DNA from 4 places in the Euryhalocaulis sp. genome. Region 1 is predicted to be linked to each of the others. Evidence: predicted binding sites of a transcription regulator. Region 1 holds the regulator's gene; each other region holds the start of a gene.

Region 1 (2,185 bases):
CGCTGGTTATCGCGGAAATCGCGAACAATCTGACCGACGGCGTGGAGATGGCGTTCGCCTCCATTGACGAGGGCAAGGCGCGCGGCGCGCTGGATTCCCTGATTGCGATATCCAACTCATGAACGCGCTGGAGCGGATCAAGGCCTATAAGCTGGAAGAAATCGCGGCGCGCAAAGCGGCGATTTCGGCAAGCGAACTCGAATCGCGCGCCAAAACCGCCTCTCAGCCGCGGGGCTTTGAACGCGCGCTACGCGAGAAAGCACAAAGCGGAACGCCCGCCCTGATCTGTGAAATCAAGAAAGCCAGCCCGTCCGCAGGGTTGATTCGCGCCGATTTCGACCCGCCGGCATTGGCGCGCGCCTATGAATCAGGCGGCGCGGCCTGCCTTTCCGTTCTGACCGATGGGCCGAGCTTTCAGGGCGATGACGCCTATCTTATGGCCGTCAGAGCGGAATCGCCGCTTCCTGCGTTACGCAAGGACTTCCTGTTCGACCCGTGGCAGGTCGCGGAATCCCGCGCGCTGGGGGCTGATTGCATCCTGGTCATTCTCGCCGCGGTGGATGATGCCCTCGCCGCCGACCTCATCGCCGAAGCCAGGCGATGGAAAATGGACGCGCTGGTCGAGATTCATGATCAGGCCGAATTTGACCGCGCCCTGACGCTTTCCAGCCCCCTGCTCGGCATCAATAATCGCGACCTGAAAACCTTCACGACCGATCTGGCAACGACCGAATCACTGGCCTCGCAGGCCCCCCCCGATTCCTTCCTCGTGGGCGAAAGCGGCATTCGACATAGCGGTGATATACAGCGTCTCTGGACCGCCGGCGCGCGCGGGTTCCTGATCGGGGAACACCTGATGCGGCAAGAGAATGTGGAAAGCGCGACACGCGCCCTCCTCGCCTAGTCGGCTCAAGCACTTGACCCCCAAAAAGAACACAAGTAGAACATAGTCGACGTTTCTGATTTGTTCTTGGGGTTCGCATGCTGACCAAAAAACAGAAAGAGCTGCTACTCTTCATCAAAGAGCGCCTCGATCGGGATGGCGTGCCGCCCTCTTATGACGAGATGCGGGAGGCGCTGGATCTTGCTTCCAAATCGGGCATCCACCGGCTGATCACGGCGCTGGAAGAGCGCGGCTTCATCCGCCGTCTGCCGCACCGGGCCCGCGCGCTGGAAATCCTGCGCATGCCGGACGGATCTGTGGAGGCCGGGGCGGCCCGCGAAAAAGGCTTCAAACCCAACGTGATTGAAGGCGGCGGCGCCTATATCGACCGCGGGACTTCATCGATTGACGTACCGATTCTCGGCAAGATCGCCGCCGGCACGCCGATTGAGGCGATCCAGCACGAGACGGACCGTATCGCTGTTTCCCCGGACATGATGGGCGATGGCGAGCATTACGTGCTGGAAATCGAGGGCGATTCCATGGTCGAGGCCGGAATCCTGAACGGCGATTTTGCCGTGATCCGGCGCTGTGACACCGCTCAGACGGGTGAAATCGTGGTTGCGCTGGTCGACGATCAGGAAGCCACGCTCAAACGTCTGCGGAAAAAGGGCGACTCCATCGCTCTGGAAGCGGCCAACCCCGCCTATGAAACGCGGATTTTTGGGCCTGACCGGGTGCGGGTTCAGGGGCGGCTGGTCAGTCTTTTGCGCCGCTACAACTAGGGTTTCGGCGGCTTCCAGCGTGATTCCCGCGCTGTTTTGATCTGAAAACCGTCACCCTTGCGGTAATATGCAACGCCGCCGGCGCGGGTCAGCCGGACCGCGTCGTAAAGTTCGCCCCGGCAAAGCCATGCACTGCGCGCGGCGGCGGGCTCTTCAAAAATCACCAGATCGGCTTGCCGGCATTCCTCTTTCAGCGATCGTCTGCGCTCGATGAGGCTGATTTTCATACCGGAGATTTGCCCGACACAGGCGTCCGCATCGCAATTCATGCGGGTTTTGAGGTCGTGGACCGGTTTTTCCGGATCCTGTCCCAAGCGCCGCGAAAACTGGTCCACGCCATAGCGGGATCTACGCAGGCTTGAGGCATAGAGCTCATCTCCTTCCCGCACGGCGACAACGCCCTGATCTGAAATCCAGAGAAAAGGCTTGGGCGCGGTGCTCCACGCCAGACCTGCGGCGGCCATGACCAACAGGCCAAGGACGCGCGCCAGCCGGCGTCCGCCCACAAGCAGAATGA
Region 2 (2,185 bases), on a different contig from region 1:
GGATGGCCGTCGGGCTTGTGCTCGAAATAGTGAGCGGCCTCGAACTTGAAATCCTTTGAGATTTCTATGCGCTTTTGGGTCATGGCTGGTGGCGCGAACAGCTGATAACGATGTGCGAAGCGCGCCGTTTCGCGCGGAAATCAGCCCAAAGTCAAGCGGGCCAGCCAGTAGATATAGCCCGCATAGCCCGCCAGCATGGCAAAACCGATAAAGCGGTTGAGCTTCGTGCGCATGAAGATCAGCAGCGCCAGAAGCCCGGTGGTCCCCAGCATCAGCCAGAACTCTACGGTGAAGAATTGCTGGGTCACCGGGATATCGCCAACCATCGAGGCGATCCCGCCGACCGCCAGAATATTGAACAAATTGGAGCCGAGGACATTGCCGATGGCGACCTCCGCATGGCCGCGCGCGGCGCTGATGACGCTGGCCGCCAGCTCCGGCAGGGAGGTGCCGAGCGCAAATAGGGTCAGGCCGACAACGGCGGGCGGAACGCCGGCCGCATAAGCCACGCCCATGCCGCCCTTCACGATCATCACCCCGCCCAGCGGCAGGCCGATAACGCCGATCAGGATCATCCCGGCGATACGCAGCCAGGAATGGGGCATCGCCTCCATTTCCTCGAAATCGGTCAGTTCCGCGATCTGCGGGTCGGCGATTTCCGGCTTGCGGGCGTCGCGATAGAGCCACAGCAGATACAGGATCAGGACGGCGAGCAGGATCAGCCCATCCCGGAGAATGACCAGCCCGTCCCAGCTGAGCCCGATCAGCAGAACGGTGGCGGCGAAAGCCACGATGGCGTTGCGCCGCAGGCCCGGCGTGGTGACGCCGATAGCCCCGAAGATCAGCGCCGGCACGCCCAGGATCAGCAGGACATTGGCGATGTTGGAGCCAATGATATTGGCGAGTGCGACGTCCGGCTGTCCCTCCAGCACCGCGTCCACGCTGACCGCCAGCTCCGGCGCCGAGGTGCCGAAGGCGACAATGGTCAGGCCGACCAGCAGTTTGGGCACGCCCCATTTCCGGGCCAGCGCCGCGGCGCCGCGGATCAGGTAGTCCGCCGTGACCAGAAGCAGGACGAAACCGCCCAGCAACAGCGCGAAAAGGATGGGAAGAGACATGCCGGCGGACGCCGTTCGATCAGTCGATGCGGCCGGACTGGATCACGTTGAGAACTGCGAAAACGGCAACAAAGAGAAGGATGGCGTAAATCGCGGCCATGAGAGCCCCCGAACAAAGGATGGATTGGATTTCCCCCGAGATATAGCCCGTCCGCCGCCCCGCGTCCAAGCGGGAAGGCGCATATCGCTTGACTCATTTTCGTTCCTGTTTTGTTCTGCATGACGGAGGATTTGTCATGCGCCTGCCCGATCAGCTCGAACGGCTCTACATGGATTTCGACAGCTTCTTTGCGAGCGTCGAACAGCAGGACGATCCGGCCCTGCGCGGGCGCCCCGTGGGCGTGATCCCGCTGGACACGGACGGCACCAGCCTGATCGCGGCCAGCAAGGAAGCGAAGGCGGCGGGCGCCACGCGCGGCGTTTCCGTGCGGGAGGCGCGCCAGCTCTGCCCCGGGATCGCGCTGCGCACGGCGCGGCATGACCGCTATGTGATGGTCCACAACGCCATTCTGGCCAGCGTGGGCGCCATCCTGCCGATCCGGAAAGTGTGGTCGGTGGACGAGGTGGAGTGCGCGTTGCTGGGCTGGGAGCGGCGGGAGCCGGAACGGCTGGCCGCCACGCTGAAGGCGCGGCTGGCCGCCGATATCGGCCCGGCGGTCACTTGCTCCATCGGGTTTTCCACCAATCAGTTCCTGGCGAAAGTGGCCGCGGAGATGAACAAGCCGGACGGTCTGGTCATATTGCGGGCGCAGGATCTGCCGGGGCCGTTATTCTCGCTGCAGCTGACCGATCTTCCGGGCATCGCGAAAAGCATGCAGCGCCGGCTTCTGGCGGCCGGCGTGGACAGCGTGGAGGCGCTCTGGAACCTCTCGCCCAAGCATGCGCGGGCGCTGTGGGGATCGGTGAACGGCGAACGCTTCTGGGCGCAGCTGCGCGGGTTCGACGTGGAAATTCCCGACACCCAGCGCATGATGTTCGGCCATGGCCGCATCCTGACGCCCGACTGGCGCGGGCCGGGCCGGGCGCGGGCCTGCGCGCGGCTGCTGGCGGCCAAGGCGGCGCGGCGG
Region 3 (2,185 bases), on a different contig from region 1:
ACTGGCGCTGGGCTGGATCGGGGCGTTCCTGTTCGGCCTCTGCTATCGCGCCTGGCCGATGCTGGCCGGGTGGATGGCGTGGGCGCACCTGGCGCTGCACGGGGTCGGGGTGACGGTGATGCTGTCCATGCTGTTCCTGATGTTCGGCGGCGGATTGCCGCCGCAGACGGCGGGTCCGGTTCTGGGCGTCTCGGCGCTGGCGATCATGCTGGGCGTTGTGCTGTTCGCCATCAATTTCCTGATGCGCGCCGGGCGGGAAACCGCCGCCGCCTGAGCCATAAGTAATTCCGCTTGGCCGGCCGGCGCGAAAAATGTATATAGACCCCGAGCGTAAAGGGCGTGACGGCCCGGCGGAGCCATTAAGTGCCCGCCTGTTCCCGGCGAACGGGACCGGCGGTTGAGACAAAAACCTCTTTCCCCACACCGACACATAACTTGCGCGTACCCTGCGGCGGGGCTTTCGCCGTAATTGAAAGCAGGTCCGAACCATGGGCATGAGGCCCGATGCGGATTTGCATGCTTATCAGGAAAGAGACCTTACAATGGCTTCACACACCGGCACGGTGAAATTCTTCAACACCTCCAAGGGCTTCGGCTTCATCACGCCGGACGGCGGCGAGAAGGACGTGTTCGTTCACATCTCCTCTGTCCAGAATTCCGGCCTGCCCGGCCTGGCGGACGGCCAGCGCGTGTCCTTCGACACCGAGCCTGACCGCCGCGGCAAAGGTGACCGCGCCATCAACCTGGAAATGGCCGAGTAACGCCAGCTGGCGTTTCTCGCGCATTCCAGCGCGATAAAAATTCGAGACGGGGCTGGCGGAAACGCCGGCCCCGTTTCTTTTTGCGCCGCCATTGCCGCCCGTCTTCAAAATTTAACTTGCGAACCGCGCCCGTTCTGGAACAAATGCGGAACACAAAACCAAAGCGAGGAGACGCCCCCATGATCGGATATGTCACGCTCGGGACCAATGATCTCGAGAAGAACGCCAAATTCTATGACCACCTCCTGAAAGAGCTCGGCGATTACGGCCGCATGATGGAGGACGAGCAATTCGTCGCCTGGGGCGCGATGAACCAGCCGGGCCTCGGCCTGACCACGCCGTTCGACGGCAAGGCGGCCAGCGTCGGCAACGGCGTCATGGTGGCGCTGGAGGCGCCGGACACCGACACGGTCGACCGCGTCCACGCCAAGGCGCTGGCGCTGGGCGGACAGGACGAGGGCGCGCCCGGCCCGCGCGCCATGCCCGGCTTCTATGCCGGCTATTTCCGCGACCTCGACGGCAACAAGCTCAATGTCTTCTGCATGACCGGCGACGGCCAGGCGGCTTAGGCGGCGCGCTTCACCCTCGCCCCCGCGAGGGGGAGAGGGTTTTGAGCGCCCAAGGCGCGTGAGCGGCCTGGCTTTGCGCGAAAGGGTGAGGGGGCTTGTTGAACCCGTGTGCTCTATCCTGCCCGCCATCCCCTCACCCATTCAGCCGGCCAAAACCTTTGGGCTTTGGGGCTTCATTGCCCTCTCCCCTTCTAAAGGGGCGAGGGGACTGTTTCTTTCGTCAGCTCAATCTTTGAACGCCTCTGTCTCCGTCGCCTTGTGGCGCGGAGCTTGGACCCTCCGGTCAAGCCGGAGGGCGTGGGCGGGGAGGGTGCGGCGCGTCGGTGAGGGGACGCCGGGAACCGTATGTGTTTTCGTTTCGCGCCACCTCTGACGCGCCGCGGCGGCGTTTGCGGAGGGCGGGAGTCGCCTCGACCGGCCTCTCCATCCGCATACCCGTCAGAGTCTTAATAGCCAGGGCATTTCAGCCTCAGACTGGCGCCTGACGGAGCGCAAAGGTCCTTCCCGTTCCGGCTGGAATGCGGGCGGTCGCCTTAAAGCCGCCGTCTCCATCGGGCCGGAAGCCGGGCCCGGCCCCCTCCCCATGACGGAAACGGGCAGGAGTATAGCGGCGGCCAAGGCGCCTTGGATGAAAGGGGGCGTTTGCGCGGTGGCGGCGTTCCTTCTCCCCTCGTGGGAGAAGGTGGCCGGCAGGCCGGATGAGGGGGCGTATGAGGTTGATCCGCAACGGGGTTGGGTTTGTTAGACGCCCCCCACCCCTTGATCCCCTCCCCACGAGGGGGAGGGGAGGTGTTTGGGGAGTTTCCGTCTGATAATTGCCCATTCATCCCCGGCGGGCGGAACGGGGTTATGCTT
Region 4 (2,185 bases), on a different contig from region 1:
CGAGGGCGAGGGGACAACCTTCCGCATCTTCCTGCCGGCCGCGGAGGCCGAGGTGGAAGAAGTGCAGGCGATGGAGGAACAGGTCGCCCGCACCCGCGCGCCCAAGGCGCCGGCGGATCTGGCCGGCCGCGGCCGCATCCTGCTGGTCGAGGACGAAAGCGCGGTGCGCCAGATCGCCGCCAAGACCCTGACCAAGCGCGGCTATGAGGTGATCGAGGCCGAGGACGGCGAAGAGGCGCTGGAACTGGCCGAACAGTATTCCGGCCAGATCGACCTGATGGTCTCCGATGTCGTGATGCCGGGTCTGGACGGGCCGGGCCTGCTGGAAGCCGCGCGCGAGCATCTGGGCGATGCCCGCGTCATCTTCATTTCGGGATATGCGGAGGAAGAATTCTCCGACGTGCTCTCGCGCGAGCAGGACGTGCGCTTCTTGCCCAAACCCTTCACCCTGCCGCAACTGGCGGAGATGGTGAAAACGGTGATGGCGGGGGGCTAGTCCTCGCCGGGGTTTTCCTCGACCGGATCGCCGTTCTCGTCGACCAGGATCCGCTCCGGCTCGCCCTTCACGTGGACACGGAACACCACCGCGCGCATGCCTTCATCCATCGTGACCGGCGCGTGAATGGCTTCGGGCGGGATGTGATAGGAATCGCCGGCTTCCAGAAGGATGTCCTCCTGCCCGTCCTGCCGGTGCGTCGCCGATCCCTCAAGCACGTAGATGAATTCCTCGCCCGGGTGGTAATGGCGCGGCAGGGTGGCGCCGGGACCCATCTGGATGTCGGTTATGATCACTTCCAGACCGTCATCGATCACGAGGGGCTCGCGCATGACATTGGTCAGGCCCGGCGGGGTGAGGGCGGTGTTGGCGTTCGCGCCATCCGGGTCATGGGCGAAAGCGGCGGCGGGCGTGAAACCAAGCGCGGCGGCAAGCATGATTCGCATCGGGCGTTCCTTTCAAGAGCGACGGATTAGCCGATTTTAGCGCGCCCGCCCCGCAACGCCACGAAAATCAGGGCTTTGCGTTATGGTAAAATGTTCCCCTTGCGTTCTTAGAACAAAACAGGTACGACTACGGCCATGGAGATTGATTGCCCCGACTCGGGGGCTGTGATCTAAGGGGCGGAACCAATGGCGCAACCAGCATTAAAAGTCGTGAGCGAAAAGAAACAGAACAGCGACAAGGAGCGGGCGCTCGAATCCGCTCTCAGTCAGATCGACCGACAGTTTGGCAAGGGCTCCCTGATGAAGCTCGGCCAGAAGGACGCACTGGACGTTGAGGCGATTTCGACCGGCTCTATAGGGCTGGATATCGCGCTGGGCGTTGGTGGGTTGCCGCGTGGCCGCGTGGTGGAAATTTACGGTCCGGAATCCTCCGGCAAGACCACGTTGGCTCTGCATTGCGTGGCCGAAGCGCAAAGAAACGGCGGCGTCGCCGCCTTTATCGACGCCGAGCATGCGCTGGACCCGGTCTATGCCGCCAAGCTGGGCGTGGACGTGAACGAGCTTCTGGTTTCCCAGCCGGACGCCGGCGAACAGGCGCTGGAAATCACCGATACGCTGGTGCGTTCCGGCGCGCTGGATGTTCTGGTGGTGGATTCTGTGGCCGCGCTGGTGCCGCGCGCCGAGCTGGAAGGCGAGATGGGCGACTCCCTGCCGGGCCTGCAGGCCCGGCTGATGAGTCAGGCGCTGCGCAAGCTGACGGCCTCCATCTCCAAATCCAGAACGACCGTCATCTTCATCAACCAGATCCGCCACAAGATCGGCGTGATGTTCGGCTCGCCCGAAACCACGACCGGCGGCAACGCGCTGAAATTCTATTGCAGCGTGCGTCTGGATATCCGCCGCATCGGCGCGATCAAGAACCGCGACGAGGTGATCGGCAACCAGACCAAGGTGAAGGTGGTCAAGAACAAGGTGGCCCCGCCCTTCCGGGAGGTCGAATTCGACATCCTGTATGGCGAGGGCATCTCCAAGATGGGCGAGCTGATCGATCTGGGCGTCAAGGCCGAGGTCGTGGAGAAATCCGGCTCCTGGTATTCCTATGGGTCCGAGCGCATCGGACAGGGCCGGGAAAACGCCCGTCAGTTCCTTCTGGATAATCCGGACATCGCCGCGCAGATCGATGCGGCGGTCCGCAAGAACGCTGGTCTTATCGTTGACGACATGCTCCTTCCCCCGGAGAGCG

What was found. Region 1 encodes LexA, which represses DNA repair genes until DNA is damaged. Its sites were predicted from a motif close to ATGTTCCNCTTGTGTTCC; they were not measured.
Region 2: the regulator LexA is predicted to act here: its motif matches at 1,318-1,335, upstream of H2040_RS07225 (Y-family DNA polymerase).
Region 3: the regulator LexA is predicted to act here: its motif matches at 898-915, upstream of H2040_RS01775 (VOC family protein).
Region 4: the regulator LexA is predicted to act here: its motif matches at 1,033-1,050, upstream of recA (recombinase RecA).

What each region holds. Positions count from the first base shown of each region.
Region 1 is NZ_JACESD010000002.1:99,041-101,225, reverse strand. It holds gene trpD (anthranilate phosphoribosyltransferase) at 1-122, shown strand, start outside; gene trpC (indole-3-glycerol phosphate synthase TrpC) at 119-904, shown strand; gene lexA (transcriptional repressor LexA) at 982-1,668, shown strand; gene H2040_RS01060 (ComEC/Rec2 family competence protein) at 1,665-2,185, opposite strand, start outside.
Region 2 is NZ_JACESD010000020.1:30,058-32,242, forward strand. It holds gene H2040_RS07215 (6-pyruvoyl trahydropterin synthase family protein) at 1-83, opposite strand, end outside; gene H2040_RS07220 (calcium/sodium antiporter) at 141-1,118, opposite strand; gene H2040_RS07225 (Y-family DNA polymerase) at 1,355-2,185, shown strand, end outside.
Region 3 is NZ_JACESD010000004.1:32,278-34,462, forward strand. It holds gene H2040_RS01765 (hypothetical protein) at 1-274, shown strand, start outside; gene H2040_RS01770 (cold-shock protein) at 543-761, shown strand; gene H2040_RS01775 (VOC family protein) at 941-1,330, shown strand.
Region 4 is NZ_JACESD010000074.1:7,469-9,653, reverse strand. It holds partial or broken gene H2040_RS13905 (ATP-binding protein) at 1-496, shown strand, start outside; gene H2040_RS13900 (cupin domain-containing protein) at 493-942, opposite strand; gene recA (recombinase RecA) at 1,129-2,185, shown strand, end outside.